Regions from separate parts of the Micromonospora sp. NPDC003944 genome, predicted to be linked through region 1. Evidence: riboswitches for the same ligand, from Rfam matches in the RefSeq annotation. Region 1 holds a riboswitch; the other holds the start of a gene.
The links. A riboswitch is a leader RNA that binds a small molecule or an ion and turns the genes downstream of it on or off. The one in region 1 is predicted to bind S-adenosylmethionine.

Region 1 (8,515 bases):
GGACCAGGGAGTCGAGGCGGTCAGGCCGGCGGGCGGGAGGCGAGGACCGCGTCCAGCAGGCCGGGGTAGAGCTTGTCCACCTCGTCGCGGCGCAGCCGGACCAGTCGACTGGTGCCGGCGGCCCTGGTCCGGGTCAGGCCCGCCTCGCGCAGCACCTTGAGGTGGTGGCTGCGGGTCGCCTTGGAGACGCCGAAGTCGAGGCTGCCGCAGGCGGCCTCGCCACCCTCGGCAAGTGCCCGGACGATCTGTAGCCGCACGTCGTCGGCGAGTGCGGCCAACACGCTTGTGACCGGGACGTCGGTCAGGTCGGGCTCATGCGGCTCCATGTGACCAGTGTAACCCTTGTTCGACAATGATCGAACAAGACCCTATGGTCGGTGTCGTTGGTTCGACGATACTCGAACATTGGAGTTACCGATGCGATCCCGCGCCACCGCGTACCCACTGGTCGCCGTGCTCGGCTGGGGCGTGATGTTCCCGATCCTGGCCAGTGCGCTCGACCGGGTCGACCCGCTCAACCTGACCACCGCGCGCTACCTGCTGGCCGCCGTCGTCCTGGTCGCCATCCTGCTGCTCCGCGAGGGGGCCGGCGCGCTGCGGCACGGTGGTCGGGCGGGGGAGGTCGTGGTGCTCGGAGTGGTCGGCTTCGCCGGCTTCAACCTGCTCACCAACCTGGCACTCGAACACGCCGCACCGCAGCAGATCTCTCTCTTCGTGGCCACCACCCCGGTGATCACCCAGCTCGTCCGCTGGGCTCGCGACGGCGTACGCCCGAAGCCGCTCCTGTTGGCCCTCTCCCTGGTGGCGCTCCTCGGAGTCGGCCTGGTGATCACGCGCGGCAGCCTGGCCGGGCTCGGCCAGTTCGGCCTGGGCGGGCTGATGATGATCGGCGCGGTGCTGGGCTGGGGCATCTACACCCACGGTGCCAGTCGGTTCGGGGAATGGTCCCCCCTGCGCTTCACCACCCTGACCGCGCTCGCCGGTACGGCGGCCATGCTCGTCCTGAGCATCGGCGCCGACGCGGTCGGTTGGCAGCACGCGCCGGCCGCCGCCGACCTCGCGGCGGTCGCCCCGCAGTTGGCGTACGCCGTGCTGGTGGGTGCGGTGATCTCGGTCCTGGCCTGGAACACCGGTGTGCAGCGACTCGGTTCCGCAAACGCCGCGCTGTTCATGAATCTGGTCCCGGTGACCACCTTCGCGGTGCAGATCGCCCGCGGCTACCACCCGGAGCCCGTCGAGCTGGTCGGGGCCGCCATCACGATCGCCGCCCTGATCGCCGCGAACCTCGCCGCCCGACCCCGGACCCCGGCACTGCCAGGGCCGAGCGCCGTCACCGACCCGGTCGCGGTGACCGACCCGGTTGCGGTGAGCGCCCGCTGACCCACTGTGTGGGATCGGCGGTAGCAAGGGTCGACAGCGTTGTCCTAGACTCGGCGGCACAACTGAATACCTCATCCAGAGGGGCTGAGGGATACGGCCCGACGACGCCCCGGCAACCACCCCGCGCGCTCACCGCTGAGCGACCCGCGGGGCAGGTGCCAATTCCGTCCCCGCCGCACCGTGCGATGCGGGGAAAGATGAGAGGACTCTCGACATGACGTCGACGCTCGTCACCTCCGGCATCGACACCTCGGCCAGCCCCGCCCGCGCCCTGGTCTGCCGTGCCTGCTCGGCCCGCTACCCGCTCGCCGCCCAGCACGCCTGTTACGAGTGTTTCGGCCCGCTGGAGGTCGACTACGACGCCGCCGCGCTGGCCACCGTCACTCGCGAGCAGATCGAGGCCGGCCCGAACAACATCTGGCGGTACGCCGCGCTGCTCCCCGCTGGTCAGGACCCGGCCAGCCGGGTAAGCCTCGACCCGGGGCTCACGCCCCTGGTGGCGGCCCCGCACCTCGCCGCCGAGCTGGGCATCACCGCGCCGCTCTGGGTCAAGGACGACAGCGCCAACCCCACCCACTCGTTCAAGGACCGCGTCGTCTCGGTGGCGCTCACCGCCGCCAAGGCGCTCGGCTTCACCCGGTTCGCCTGCGCGTCGACAGGCAACCTGGCCAACTCGGTGGCCGCCCACGCCGCCCGCGCCGGGGTGCCCTCGGTGGTCTTCATCCCCAGCGACCTGGAGCAGGGCAAGGTCATCACCACCGCCGTGTACGGCGGCGAGCTGGTCGCCATCGACGGCTCGTACGACGACGTCAACCGGCTCTGCGGCGAGCTGGTGGAGACCGACGAGTTCGAGGACACCGCGTTCGTCAACGTGAACGTCCGGCCGTACTACGCGGAGGGCTCCAAGACCCTCGGCTACGAGGTGGCCGAGCAGCTCGGCTGGCGGATCCCGGCGCAGGTGGTCATTCCGATGGCCAGCGGCGAGCTGCTCACCAAGATTGACAAGGCGTTCTCCGAGCTGGTCGAGGTCGGCCTGGTCGAGGCGCCGGCCGGTGGTTGGAAGGTCTTCGGCGCGCAGTCCGCAGGCTGCAACCCGATCGCGACCGCCCTGCACGCCGACACGGACACGATCATCCCGGTCAAGCCGACCGGCATCGCCAAGTCGCTGAACATCGGCGACCCGGCGGCCGGTCTCTACGCCCTGGAGGCGGTCCGCCGCACCGGCGGCTGGATGGAGTACGTCGACGACGACGAGATCCGTGCGGGCATCCGAGACCTGGCCCGCACCACCGGGGTCTTCGCCGAGACCGCAGGCGGGGTGACAGTGGCGGTGCTGCGCAAGCTCGTCGAGTCCGGTCGGCTCGACCCGACGGCCGAGACCGTCGTGTTCAACACCGGCGAAGGTCTGAAGACCATCGACGCGGTGGCCGGCCAGGTCGGGCCGACCCACCACATCAAGCCCTCGCTGCGCGCCGCCCGGGACGCCGGTCTCCTCGGCTGAATCCAGCCGGTGACTGGGTTTTCGCTGTGAGTGTGGAAAAACCGCCGCTACGGACTTGACGGCAGGAACCGGACGGCGCAAGATGCTCCGTGCGGGAGGGCATTTCGCCGAAGACTTTTGAAGTTCTTGCGACCCAACGCCGGAGGCGTTGTGCGAGTGTCCCTCCCGACCACGTCCGATCGGGCCAGCGATTAATCGCTGGCCCGATCGCTTTTCCCCGGTGCACGCTCGACGGCATGAGCATCACGATCGCGCCGTTCGACGGCGCTGACCGGGCCTCGGTCGACGAGGCGTACCGGATCGGGGCGGCGGTCAACGACGCCGATCTGCCGGACTTCCCGCCCTCCTGCCGGCGCCGCTTCGACGCGCTCTTCCACACCCCGATGCCCGGCACCCGGTCGCTCTGGGCGTTGGCCCGACTCGACGGCGTGCCGGCCGGCTACCTCCAGCTCGACCTGCCGCAGCTCGACAACCCCGACAACGCCACCGCCGAGCTGATGGTGCGCCCCGAGCTGCGGCGTCGGGGGGTGGGTCGGGCCCTGCACGAGTACGGGGTGCGCCTGCTCCGCGAGCACGGCCGCAAGCGGGTCGTGGCGATGGCCGTCTCCGCGCTGCCCGGCGGGCCGGACCGCAGCGGGGCGGGCGGTGCGTTCGCCGCCGCGATCGGAGCCCAGCCTGCCCTCGCCGAGGTACGTCGCCGACTCGACGTCGGCGAGATCGACCGGGTCGCGCTGCGGGCGGCGCTCGCCGAGGCCCGGCCGCGAGCCGAGGGCTACCACTCGGTCTGCTGGCAGGGAACAACCCCGCAGGAGTACGTCACAGACGTCGCCTACCTCGACGGTCGGCTGCTGATGGACGCGCCCATGGGCGACGTGCAGTGGGAGCCGGAGCAGGTCGACGCCGAGCGCATCCGCGGCAACGAACGGGCGCTGGACGCCCGGGGTCGGCGCCGCTACCACCTCGGGATGCGGCACGAAGCGTCCGGCCGGCTTGTCGCGTGGACGCTGCTGGACGTGGGCGCCTCCGCCGACTGGCACGCGTTCCAGCAGATCACCATCGTCGACCCCGCACACCGTGGGCACCGGCTCGGCCTCATCGCCAAGGCGGAGAACCTGCACCACCTGCTGACCCACGAGCCGGCGGTACAGGTGATCGACACCTTCAACGCGGCAAGCAACAGCTACATGGTGGCCATCAACGAGCAGCTCGGCTTCCGCCAGGTGGACGCCTGGACCGACTGGCAGCTCACCCTCTGACGGGTGTCGGCGCTACTGCTCGCGGACCCGACTCAGGCATGATTGCGGGCATGACGGAGACCCCGCATCCCCTGTACGACAGGCACGCCGACACCCTCAACCGTGCGCTGACCGCGATCACGGAGCGGGGCTACTGGTCCGCCTATCCCGAATCCCCGAGCCCCCGGGTGTACGGCGAAACCGCCGCCGCCGACGGTAAGGCCGCCTTCGAGGCGTACCTCGGTGGTGACTTCCCGCTCGACCAGCCCGGCAGCGGCGCACGGGTCGCCACCGAGACGAGCCCCTTCGGGGTTGAGTTGGCGGTGCGGTACCCGCACGCCGGCACCGACGAGCTGGTCGACGCCGCCACCGCCGCGCTGCCGGCCTGGCGTGACGCCGGCCCGCAGGCCCGGGTGGGCGTCTGCCTGGAGATCCTCGACCGGCTGCACAAGAACATCTTCGAGCTGGCCAACGCGGTGCAGTTCACCAGCGGGCAGGCGTTCGTGATGGCCTTCCAGGCCGGTGGCGCGCACGCGCTGGACCGGGCGCTGGAAGCGCTGGCGTACGCGTACGCCGAGATGACCCGGCACCCGGGCACGGCGGGCTGGGAGAAGGCCGCCGGCAAGGGTGACCCGCTGCGGATGACCAAGACGTTCCACGTGGTGCCGCGTGGGGTGGCGCTCGTCATCGGCTGCAACACCTTCCCGACCTGGAACTCGTACCCCGGGCTGTTCGCCTCGCTCGTCACCGGCAACCCGGTGATCGTCAAGCCGCACCCGCGCGCGGTGCTGCCGCTGGCCATCACCGTGAAGTACGCCCGGGAGGTGCTCGCCGAGGCCGGGTTCGACCCGAACCTGATCATGCTGGCGGCCGAGGCGCCCGGCGAGAAGCTCGCAAGCGACCTGGCCCTGCACCGCTCCATCAAGATCGTCGACTTCACCGGTTCCACCGAGTACGGCGACTGGCTGGAGACCCACGCCCGGCAGGCCTCGGTCTACACCGAGAAGGCCGGCCTCAACACAGTCGTCGTCGACTCCACCGACGACTTCGCCGGCATGTGCCGCAACCTCGGTTTCACGCTCACCCTCTACAGCGGGCAGATGTGCACCACCTCGCAGAACATCCTCATCCCGGCTGGGGGCATCGAGACCGACCAGGGGCACAAGAGCTTCGACGAGGTGGCCGGCGGGATCGCCGCCGCGGTCGGCAAGCTCACCGCGGACCCGGCCCGAGGCGTGGAGCTGACCGGCGCGATCGTCAACGACGGGGTGCTGGAGCGGCTGGCCGAGGTCACCAAGGTCGGCGAGCCGGTGCTCGAGTCGCGGGTCGTCGCCCACCCGTCGTACGCCGACGCGGTGGTGCGTACCCCGACGATCGTGAAGCTGACCGCTGACGACGCCGAGACGTACGGCCGGGAGTGGTTCGGGCCGATCTCGTTCGCCATCGCGACCGACTCCACCGCGCACAGCCTGGAGTTGCTGCGCCGGACTGTCGGCGAGAAGGGCGCGCTCACCGCCGGGGTCTACTCGACGGACGAGGCCGTGCTGGACGCCGCCGAGGCGGTGGCGGTCGAGGTCGGGGTGCACCTGTCCTGCAACCTCACCGGCGGCGTCTTCGTCAACCAGTCGGCGGCGTTCTCGGACTTCCACGGCAGTGGTGCCAACGCGGCCGCCAACTCGGCGCTGACGGACGGGGCGTACGTGGCCAACCGGTTCCGGATCGTGCAGTCGCGGCGACACGTCTGATTCAGCTGCTCTCGGTGATCAAGAGGTTTGCGTCAACATCAGCGCCGTTTCTGACGCAAACCTCTTGATCACCGGACCGGGGTCAGGCGGGGCGGCGCATCTGTAGCTCGGTCAGCGCCGGGATGGTGGGGTGGGGGACCCGTACACCGGTGTCCTTGAAGCCCAGGCGCTGGTAGGCGCGATAGGCGCGGTCGTTGCCGACCACCACCTCGAGCAGCAGCTCCGGGCGGCCACAGGCTCGGGACCAGGCGGCCACCCCGTCGATCAGCTCGCCCAGCAGTCCGCTGCCGCGCCAGGTCGGCGTGACGTACACGGCGTAGATCACGGTCAGCCCGGGTTCGTTCGGCGCGGTCGTGCCACCGGCGTGCCCGACCAGCCGGCCGCCCGGGTCGGCGATGAACTGCGCGTTGCCGGAACCGGCCGAGGTGTACGCGACCCGGGCGGCGTACTCGTTGTGCGGTCGGGCTGCCGCGTCCGCCAGGGTCTCCAGGAAGGCCAACGGCGCGTCGGCAAGCATCTCCAGGCGCAGCGCCCGCATCCGGGCGGCGTCCTCCGGGCGGACCCGACGGATCTCCGCGAGCCGCAGGGCCGACGGGCCCATGTCGGTGGTCATGTCCGCATGCCTACCACAGCGGCTGGACATCGTTTCGTGTGCTCTGCCGGAGTGCCGTCAGCTCGGCTGCGCCCTGCGGCCCACCCTTTCACTCGCAATGACGCGCGCGAATCCGACGGATCGGGAACCCGACCGATCAGTGTGGTCGGAACGCCCCGAAGTGTGTCCGATTTGTGGCCGTGCGCGGCCGTCACTCCTCGTGTAGCGTGCGATTTCGGTCACCTATGTCAATGGCGGTCATCGATCGCTGAGTCGGTGGTCGGTGGTGCCCGGCCGTGCCGTGCACCGGGTCAGGCAACGCCGCGCAGAGTGAGGGAAGTGCACCGTGGCACAGGGCTCCGTGAAGTGGTTCAACGCTGAAAAGGGCTACGGCTTCATCGCCGTCGACGGCGGTCAGGACGTGTTCGTCCACTTCTCCGCGATCGAGATGGACGGTTACAAGGCGCTGGACGACGGTCAGCGGGTCGAGTTCGAGATCGCCCAGGGCCAGAAGGGTCCGCAGGCCGAGCACGTGCGCGTCATCGGCTGATCTTCCTGGCCGATCGGCCCCGCGAGTCGGGGCTGCGGCAGGGGCGTGCAGCCGGGAAGATCGTGAACCGTTCCAGTCGATGCCGAGGAGCGTTCATGACCGACCAGCCACCCCCGCCCTCTCCCTCCACCGGGTCGGGGGAGCCGGACCCGTCCGACCCGTCCTCGCCCCCCGGCAACCCTGGCCAGGCAGCTCCGCCGCCCGGCTGGGGGCCGGGCCTGCCTCCGGCTGGGCCGCCCTCCGGCCCGGCCGGTCCGCCTCCGGGCTGGGATCCGGCGCAGGGTGCCTGGGGTGCCACCCCGCCACCGCAGGGCTGGGCGTTCCCGCCCACCGGGGGCTATCCGCCCGGGTCGGGTCCCTACCTAAGGCAGCCGTGGTATCCGGGGCCGCCGGTGGGCTGGTACCCGCCGGGGCACGGGTTCGACCCGAACGACGCCCTTGTCACTCCGCCCGGCGCCGGCCTCGGCGCCTGGTTCAACAGGTGCGGCGGAGCGCTGCGCCGGGGCTGGCGGCAGTTGGTGCCGATCATGCTGCTCACCCAGGTGCTGCCGGCGGCGGTGCTCTCGGTGCTCTCGCTCGGGCTGGACCCGTCCGCGAAGTGGGCCGCCCAGGCCGGGTCGAATCCCACACCCGTGCTGCCGGACAACTTCGCCGTCGAGGTGCTGAGCCTGCTGGTCGTGCTGATCGGCGGCAGCGTGGTGGTCGGGTTGGTGCAGGCCGTCGGATGGGCGTCCGGCACCTGGGTGATCACCCGGCAGGCGGCTGGTCAGCCGGCCAGTCTGGAGGCGGCGCTGCGCTACGGCCTGCGGCGGGCGCTCGGGCTGTGGGGTTGGACGCTGCTGGTCAGCCTGCTGATCGGCGTCGGCGTCTGCTTCTGCGTGCTGCCGGGCATCTACCTGGCCTTCGCGCTGAGCATGGCCGGCCCGGTCTACCTCTTCGAACGCCACAACCCGATCGGTCGATCGTTCCGGATGTTCCACGACCGGCTCGGTCTGCTGCTCGGGCGGGTGGCCCTGGTGGCCCTGGCGGTGATCGTCGGCACCCTGATCCCCGGTGGCCTGGAGGGGGTCGGCACCTCCGCGTTCGGTACGGATCCGTTCGCCTCGGCGGGCACCGCGGTCGGGGCGGTGGTGGTGATCGGGATCACCGCCGTGCTGGCCCTGCCGGCCCACCTCGCGCAGATGATCGGCCTGCTGGTGACGTACGCGGAGCAGCGCGCCCATGAGGCGCCGGTGAACACCGCTGGACTGGCCGCCGAACTCGGCTGAGCGGCGGCATCGTGCTTGCACTCGGCAGGGGAGAGTGCTAAACAAGTCATTGGCACTCGCATACCGTGAGTGCCAATGGTCGGGACGGTGGGGCCAGGTTGCACCGGTGTGGAGACGCCGGGGCGGCACATGGCCGGTCGTCGCGGGCTATCCGGCCCGGCCGAAGGACGTCGTCGTCGCCAGGTGGCGACGTCCCAAGGTGCGTACACCAGGCGGCCCATCCGGGGCACACATCTCGGGTGGC
Region 2 (8,515 bases), on a different contig from region 1:
TCGGCCCCCGGTTCGCTGGCCACTGTTGGTGCCGAGGCGACACGCCGCCCGGCTTTGATCACGTACGGCTCACCGTCCCGGTGCCCGCCCTCGTGCTGCATGGCACGTCCCCGCGCGGACTGCCCAGCGACTTGCCGGTTTACGCCGGAACCCGGGGGCGGGTGCGGTCAGATGGAACCACCGGCGCGTCCACCGTCGGCCGTGGTCCGAGGGGGTACGCGTGGAGGCGCTCGTCCTGATCGTGGCGCTCGGCGTCACCGTCCTCGTCGGCACCACCCTCGGCGGTCGGTACCGGGTCGCCCCGCCGGTCCTGCTCATCGCGTTGGGCGTGCTGCTCGGGCTCATGCCGCCGCTGTCCGAGGTCACCCTGGAACCCGACCTGGTCCTGCTGATCTTCCTGCCGGCGATCCTGTACCGGGAGAGCCTCACCATCAGCCTGCGGGAGATCCGGGCCAACCTGCCGGTGATCGGGTTGCTCGCCGTGGTGTTGGTGATCCTCACCATGGTCACGGTCTCCTACGCCGCGCAGGCGTTCGGGGTGAACCCCGCCGCAGCCTGGGTGCTCGGCGCGGTCCTCGCGCCGACCGACGCCGCCGCCGTCACCGGCCTGGCCAAGCGGCTGCCCCGCAAGCTGCTCACCACCCTGCACGCGGAGAGTCTGGTCAACGACGGCACCGCGCTGGTGATCTTCGCGGTGGCCGTGGGTCTGCTCAGCCACAGCGCCGATCCGGGGGTGCTGGGCGTCGGCGAGGAGTTCGTCGGGGCCAGCGTCGGCGGAGTGGTCGCCGGTCTGCTGGTGGGGGTCGGCGTGGTGCTGATCCGCAAGCGGCTCGACGACCCGCTGCGCGAGGGCGCGCTCAGCGTGCTGACACCGTTCGGCGCCTTCCTGCTCGCCGACTCGGTGCACGCCAGCGGGGTGTTGGCGGTGGTGGTCGCCGGTCTGGTGCTCGCCTACGCCGGCCCACGGGTGATTCGTGCCCGTTCCCGGGTGCTGGCGTACGCGTTCTGGGACCTGAGCACGTTCCTGATCAACGGTGGACTGTTCGTCCTGCTCGGCACCCAGATACCCCGGGCGGTCCGGGGCATCACCAGCACCTCGCCGCAGCGGGCGCTGCTGATCGTGCTCGTGGTGACCCTGGTCGTGATCGGCACCCGCCTGCTCTTCGTCTACCTCACCGTGCAGTCGGCGCGGCTGCGGCGCCGTCGCATCATGGACCCCAGCCAGGGGCCGTCGAGCTGGCGGGTGGGGACCGTCGCGGGCTGGTCCGGGTTCCGGGGCGCGGTGTCGCTCGCCGCCGCCCTGGCCGTACCGACGGTGATGGTCGACGGTCGACCGGTGGTCGAACGCGATCTGATCATCTTCGTCACCGCGCTGGTGATCGTCCTGATCATGCTCCTGCAGGGCACCACCCTGCCGTTGGTCGTGCGCTGGGCCGGGCTCAAAGGCGACCCGGAGCGGGTCGACGAGGCCCGCAACGCCCGGCGGCGGGCCACCGAGGTCGGCCTGGCCGCTCTTCCCCAGGTCGCCGCAGAGGTCGGCGCCCAGGACGACTCGGTGCGTCGGCTGGAGGCCGAGTACCGGCGGCACCTGGAGGACTTCGACGACAGCGGCGCGGACACCGCCGAGGAGCGCCGGTTGGAACGCCGACTGCGCCTGGGCGTCCTCGCTCACAAGAGACGGGAGGTCACCCGACTGCGCGACAACCGGGAGATCGACGACCTGGTGCTGCAGGAGCTCCAGTCCGCGCTGGACAACGAGGAGATCCGGCTGCTGGGACGCGGCCCCAACGAGTGACCGACAGCGGCCGTCCGAGCGGCGCGGCTCAGAGCACCTGGTCGAGGAACCGGCGCAGTCGCGGAGACTCGGCCCGCTCGAAGATCGCCTCGGGTGGGCCCTGCTCCAGCACGACGCCCCGGTCCATGAAGGCGACGCTGTCGGCGACCTGCCGGGCGAAGCCCATCTCGTGGGTCACCACCACCATGGTCATGCCGGCGGCGGCCAGGTCGGCCATCACCCCGAGGACGCCCTTGACCAGTTCCGGGTCGAGCGCCGAGGTCGCCTCGTCGAAGAGCATCACCTCGGGCCGCAGCGCCAACGCGCGGGCGATCGCCACCCGCTGCTGCTGACCGCCGGAGAGCTGTGCCGGTCGGGAGTTCGCCTTACCGGCAAGCCCCACCAGCTCCAACTGGGTTCGGGCGACGGCCTCCGCCTCGTCCGCACCGAGTTTGCGCAGTCGGCGCAGCGCCAGCGTGACATTGCGCAGCACGCTCATGTGCGGGAAGAGGTTGAACTGCTGGAACACCATGCCCACCCGCTGCCGCAGCGCGTCCGGGTCGTCGCCGAGCACGCTGCGCCCGTCCAACAGCACGTCGCCCCGGTCCGGTTCGATCAGCCGGTTGATGGTGCGCAGCAGGGTGGACTTGCCCGACCCGGAGGGGCCGATGACGCAGGCCGTCGTGCCGCGCGGCACCGAGAGGTCGGCCCCGCGCAGCACCCGGTTCGGTCCGAAGGCGAGGTGCACGTCGCGGACGTCGAGGCTGACCGAGGTGGTGGTGTCGGTGGTCATCGTCGGCTCCCTTCGTGGGCGGCGGTCAACAGGTCCTCGTCGTCCTCGTCGTCAGGTGCGGCGACCGGGCGACCGTTGCGCAGCCGCCCGTCGATCCAGTTGACGACGTGCGTCAGCGGGACGGTCAACGCCAGGTAGAACAGCCCCGCCAGCAACAGCGCCGACTCGTTGCCGGTGGTGGCGGCGTAGTCCTGCCCGATCCGGAACAGCTCCCGCTGGCTTGCCACCAGACCGAGGAAGTAGACCAGGCTGGAGTCCTTGATCAGCGCGATGAGCTGGTTCACCCAGGCCGGCAGCACCCGCCGGATACCCTGCGGGATGATCACCAGCCGCATCGCGTCGGCCCAGGAGAAGCCGAGAGCGCGGGCACCCTCCAACTGGGCGGCCTCCACCGACTGGATGCCCGAGCGAAAGATCTCCCCGATGTACGCGGCGGCGATGAGCGACAGCGCCAGGATGCCCAGCGGGTAGGGGTCCGGCCCCCACACCTGCATGCCCAGCGGGGCCAGCCCGACGCCGATCAGCAGGATCGTCGCCGCGGCCGGCAGCCCTCGGAACACGTCGGTGTAGACCCGCGCCGGCCAGCGCAACCAGCGGCTGCGGGAGATGCCGGCGACGGCCAGCAGCAGGCCCAGCACCGAGCCGAGCAGGGCGGCGGAGACCGCCAGGATCAGCGTGTTGGGCAGCCCGACGGTAAGCATCTCGGGCAGCGCCTCGCGCATCGCGTCGGCGTCGAAGAAGGTCTCCCACAGGGTGCTCAACGGATCCATCGGTCGTCTCTCCTACCGCCCCGCTCGCTCGTCACCGGCTCAGGACGCGGCCGACGCGGACGCCGACGGCGCCACCGTGACCGCTCCGCTGCCCGGCTTGAAGTCCGCCGGGATCGGTCGGCCCGGGTAGTACTGCGCCTGCAACCGGGTCCAGGTGCCGTCGGCGATGACCTCGTCCAGGGCCTTGTTCAGCGCCTCGCGCAGCTTGTCGTTCCCCTTTGCCACCGCGTACGCGGTCGGCGCCGGGCTGAGCTGCTTGGCCGCCACGGTGATCTTGCCCTTGCTGTCGGCGGCCGACTTCTCGCCGATCTCCGCCGGGGCGATCCACGCGTCGGCGGTGCCCGCCTTGAGCTGGTTGATCGCGCCGTTGTAGTCCGGCACCCGCACCGGGTTGAGTTGCTTGCCGGTGGCGTAGTCGTCCTGGACGGTGCCCTGCACCACCACGACCCGCTTGCCGGTGAGCTGCTCGAAGCCGGTGATCGACGAGCCGGCCGGGACGTCCAGGCCGAAGTAGCCGAAGTCGTAGCCGTTGCCGAAGTCGACCGTCTTCTTGCGGGCCTCGGTGATGGTGATCGAGGAACTGCCGACGTCGAACTTGCGGTTGTTGACCTGGCTGAGCAGCGCGGAGAAGTCGGTGCCGACGAACTCGACCTTGAGGGCGAGCTTGCCGGCCACGGCGGTGAGCAGGTCGTTGTCGAAGCCGGTGAACTTGCCGTCCTCGAGGTAGACGTTCGGCGGGGCGTCGGTGAGCGTGCCGGCGCGCAACACTCCCGGCTGGGCCAGGCCGTACGGGTTGGCGGTGGCGTCGGACGAGCTGTCGTCGCCGCAGGCGGTGAGGGCGGTGGCGGCGAGGATCGCGGCCGTGCCCAGGGCAGCGGCACGGGTCAGGGCAGGAAGGAATCGCACGGGTGTCTCCGAAGGGTGGTGTCTCGGCGCGTACGGGTGTACGCCACCGACGGCGCGCCCGAGGGGCGTACCGGTGGGAAGGTGTTCCGGAAGGGGGTGCTAGCGCGTGGTGCCGCGACGACAGGCGGCGCTGCACATTCGCATCATGTCCACGTGCCGTCGCCGGGTCAGTGCGGGCGAGGGTCGACCGGTGCGGACATCCGCGACGTCGGTCGGTGGGGCGGTGCTGAGGATGCGCATGGTTCTCCCGGGTCTGTGCTGACCTGGGTGCCAGGCCACGCTTGCACCGACGTCGTGCCGGTGCCTGGTCTTCACCCGGGGCACCCCACCGCGGAGGAGGGTTGCCGGCCAGCGAGCCGGGGCTTCGCGCTGGCGCTCATGACCTGCGCCGAGGCTAGCAGCAGGACCGGGTGGCGCGTCCAGTCGTTATGACCACGCTCACCGTCCGCGTCGGGCCGCCCGTACGCAGCTCAGCCGGCGTGCACGTGTGGTCGACGGCCCGGGTCGGGCTCGTGGCGGCGCAGGATCTCCCGGGTCACCGAGGCGATGGCGCCCTGCCCGAACGCCAGGTAGCGCAGGAAGTTGCGCGTCGGGCCACCCTCGGACCACTCGAAGTAGATGTGCGGGCGCCGGTGGCTGCGGTCGCGGATCTCCAGCAACAGGGCGGCGAGCGCGGTGGGCACCGATGAGCTGGCCAGGCTGAGCACCGGGAAGCGGTCGTCGGCCATGCTGCCGCGTACCAACAGCTCGGTCTCGAAGTCGGACGGGTCGGTGACCGTGACCTCGACGAAGATGACGTCGCTGTCGTCCGGGAAGTCGTTGTCGGCCATGGTCTGCGCCAGCTTGGCGCGGTACTCCGCCTCGTCGCGTCGGTCGGGTTCGTGCGCGACGAGGCGGATCCGTCTCCCGGCGCGTTCGTCGATCATCCGGGCCGCGGACGGGTCCAGCTCGACGTGGTCGACGCGCAGCTCGTAGGCCCGCATCAGACGGGACAGCACCGACACCAGGATGATCCCGCCGATGAAACAGGCTGCGATCTTGACGCCGCTCGGACGCTCGACCACGTTCGCAAGCGTGGTGTAAATGAAGATCACCGCGATGACTCCGAACGCGGCGGTGCGGCCACGCTGACGCTGCCGGTGCGCCGCGAGCGTCACCGCCGTCGCGGCCGAGGTGATCAACACCAGAACCCCGGTGGCGTACGCGCCGCCCTGCGCGTCCACGCTGGCCTCGAAGACGATCGTGATCAGGAAGGCCACGCCGGTGAAGACCAGCACCAGCGGCCGGACGGCTCGCGCCCAGGTCGGCGCCATGCCGTAACGGGGCAGGTAGCGCGGCACGAGGTTGAGCAGACCCGCCATCGCCGACGCGCCCGCGAACCAGAGGATTCCGATCGTGGACAGGTCGTAGACGGTGCCGAACACCTCACCGAGGTGGGCGTGCGCCAGGTACGCCAGCGCCCGCCCGTTCGCCGGCCCGCCCGGCTGGAAGGCCTCCGGCGGAATGAGCACGGTGGTCGTCACGCTGCTGGTGATCAGAAAGACGCTCATGATCAGCGCCGCGGTGGTGAGCAGCCGACGCGCGCCACGGATCCGGCCCAGCGGTCGTGCCTCCGAGTCCTGCGGGTCACCCCGAATGCTCGGCATGACCGCCACACCGGTCTCGAAGCCGGACAGGCCCAGCGCCAGCTTCGGAAAGACCAGCAGCGACAACCCGACCACCAACCAGGGATCGCCGTGCCCGGTGGTCAGCATGGTGGTCCAGTCGCCGACCGCGTGGGGATGCGTCGCCACCCGCCAGAGCGCGTCGACCACCACCACCGCGTTCAACGTCAGGTAGACCGCGACCAGGACGACGGCGATCCCGATGGCCTCGGTGAATCCCTTCAGGAACACCGCGCCCAGCAACGCCACGAGCAGCAGCGTGACAAGCACCTCGTGACCCTTGAGCCCGCTCGGCCAGAACGGGTTCTCGTCGATGTGCGCGGTCGCGTCGGCGGCCGAGAGGGTGATGGTGATGATGAAGTCGGTGGCCACGAAGCCGAGCAGCACCAGCACCAGCAACTTGCCCGGCCAGTAGCTCAGCAGACGGACGAGCATCGCGATGGAACCCTCGCCGTGCGGGCTCTCCACCGCCACCCGCCGGTAGACCGGCAGCGCCCCCAGGAGGGTCACCAGCACCAGCACCAGGGTCGCCACCGGCGAGAGTGCCCCGGCGGCCAGCGCGGCGATGCCCGGCTGGTAACCGAGTGTGGAGAAGTAGTCGACCCCGGTCAGGCACATCACCCTCCACCACGGGTGGTGCCGGTGCTCCGGCGGGCGCCCGTGCGGCCCCGGGTGCTGGACGGCCTGGTCCGAGCCGGCGTCGAGCAACCATTCCCGCAACCGGCGGGCGCGTCTGTCGACAGTCACCGGCGCGTCCCCCGTCATCCCGCCCACGGTCACCGTGAGTATCCGCCTGTCGGGCTGTCCCCGTCCGCTGGTGAGCGGAACCCGGCCGACGCCGGGGCGGGTTTCGGGCCCGGGACAGGGGGGAAGCAGCGCTCCCGGGTTGGCGCGCGCGCCGGACCGGAGGGCACCGGGGGAGGGACAGGGCATGGTCGGCGGCCGTCGCTTCCGCCCGGGTGGTGGCTTCGGCCGCCAACTCGACGAGTACGAGACGAGGGTCGGCGTGCCGCCGCCCACGGAGTCGCCGGCCGCCGCGCCCCAGGGCGGTCTGGTGGACAGCGCGGTCTACCGCCGGGGGCACCGGTTCGCCTCGCCGCCCGGCCTGGCCGAGACGTACCGCTGCCTCCAGGAGCAGGACGGCGCGATGGCCTGGATCGGGTTGTACCGGCCCGACATCGACCAGATCACCTCGCTGGCCCGGGAGTTCCGGTTGCACGACCTGGCCGTCGAGGACGCGATCAACGCCCATCAGCGGCCCAAGCTGGAGCGGTACGGGCACACCCTGTTCGTGGTGTTGCGGGCCGCCCGCTACGACGACCTCCGGGAGGAGGTCGAGTTCTCCGAGCTGCACCTGTTCATCGGGCCAGGCTTCGTGGTGACCGTCCGACACGGTGAGGCGCCGGACCTGGCCGCGGTGCGGCGGCGGATGGAGACCGAGGCGCAGATGCTCGCGCGGGGCCCGGAGGCGGTCCTGTACGCGATCCTCGACCAGGTCGTCGACGGGTACGCGCCGGTGGTGGCCGGACTGGAGAACGACATCGACGAGATCGAGACCCAGGTCTTCGGTGGCGACCCGAACGCCAGCCGCCGCATCTACGGTCTCAGCCGCGAGGTCATCCAGTTCCAGCGGGCCGCCCGCCCCCTGCTCAGCGTGCTCGGCGCGCTTGCCGACGGCAGTGCCGGCGCCGACGAGGAACTGCGCCGCTACCTACGCGACGTGACCGACCACCTCACCCAGGTGGTGGAGCGGGTGGACGGTTTCCGGCACCTGTTGCAGAACATCCTCACCGTCAACGCCACCCTCGTCTCGCAGCAGCAGAACGAGGAGATGCGCAGCCTCACCGCGGCAAGCTACAGCCAGAACGAGGAGCTGAAGAAGGTCTCCTCCTGGGCGGCGATCCTCTTCGCTCCCACGCTGATCGGCACCGTGTACGGCATGAACTTCGTCCACATGCCCGAGCTGAACTGGCGCTTCGGCTATCTCTTCGCGCTGCTGTTGATGCTGCTGGTCTGCGGCACCCTCTACCTGATCTTCAAGCGGCGCGGTTGGCTCTGAGCCGGGTGCCTGAGGCCGGGACTCACTCGATGCCGCGCAGGATGTGCCGCTCGTCCTCGACGTCGTCGTCGCCGGCACTGATCCGGCCGAGCAGTACGGCGGCCGCCCAGATCGTCAGTGGCGTGGCCGCCCCGGTCATCCCGCCGCCGGTCCGGTCGTCCCGGGTCTGGCTCCGCTCCGCACGCGGTGGCCTGCGCTGAGCCTGCATGGGCCCTGCCTCTCCTCGTCGAAACCGCCGTGGGGCGGCGCGGGGCAGACCCACGCCACCGGCCGGGCAGACCACCTGTCAGCAGCCCACCACCGGTACGGCAGCCACTCGAACCTTCCCACGCCCGGCCGCATCCGCACCGCTTGTTTTCGGGTTTCCGACTGTCGCCCGCCAAACCGGACATTACGCATCGACGGTCGAGCCACGGTCAAGGCAGCGGCTCGGCGATGCCGCGCGCGTGGTCGGTGAGCGCCGCGCCGACCACTGTCGCGGCCAGCGGCAACACCTCCAGGCAGCGACGCACCGCGGCGGCCATCAGGGTGTTCGGCACCCGCATGGAG

Region 2: linked by a shared signal. The riboswitch ahead of ACWER9_RS13585 (ABC transporter substrate-binding protein) and the one ahead of thrC (threonine synthase) in region 1 are both predicted to bind S-adenosylmethionine.

What each region holds. Positions count from the first base shown of each region.
Region 1 is NZ_JBSGIV010000005.1:84,835-93,349, reverse strand. Features, by position in the region: gene ACWER9_RS04100 (ArsR/SmtB family transcription factor) at 21-326, opposite strand; gene ACWER9_RS04095 (DMT family transporter) at 418-1,380, shown strand; SAM riboswitch class I at 1,449-1,584, shown strand; gene thrC (threonine synthase) at 1,595-2,881, shown strand; gene ACWER9_RS04085 (N-acetyltransferase family protein) at 3,118-4,137, shown strand; gene paaN (phenylacetic acid degradation protein PaaN) at 4,188-5,861, shown strand; gene ACWER9_RS04075 (N-acetyltransferase family protein) at 5,944-6,474, opposite strand; gene ACWER9_RS04070 (cold-shock protein) at 6,800-7,003, shown strand; gene ACWER9_RS04065 (hypothetical protein) at 7,099-8,271, shown strand.
Region 2 is NZ_JBSGIV010000022.1:15,708-24,222, reverse strand. Features, by position in the region: gene ACWER9_RS13600 (Na+/H+ antiporter) at 221-1,795, shown strand; gene ACWER9_RS13595 (amino acid ABC transporter ATP-binding protein) at 1,824-2,567, opposite strand; gene ACWER9_RS13590 (amino acid ABC transporter permease) at 2,564-3,337, opposite strand; gene ACWER9_RS13585 (ABC transporter substrate-binding protein) at 3,377-4,243, opposite strand; SAM riboswitch class IV at 4,516-4,627, opposite strand; gene ACWER9_RS13580 (amino acid transporter) at 4,714-6,654, opposite strand; gene corA (magnesium/cobalt transporter CorA) at 6,839-7,966, shown strand; gene ACWER9_RS13570 (hypothetical protein) at 7,989-8,174, opposite strand; gene ACWER9_RS13565 (2'-5' RNA ligase family protein) at 8,383-8,515, opposite strand, start outside.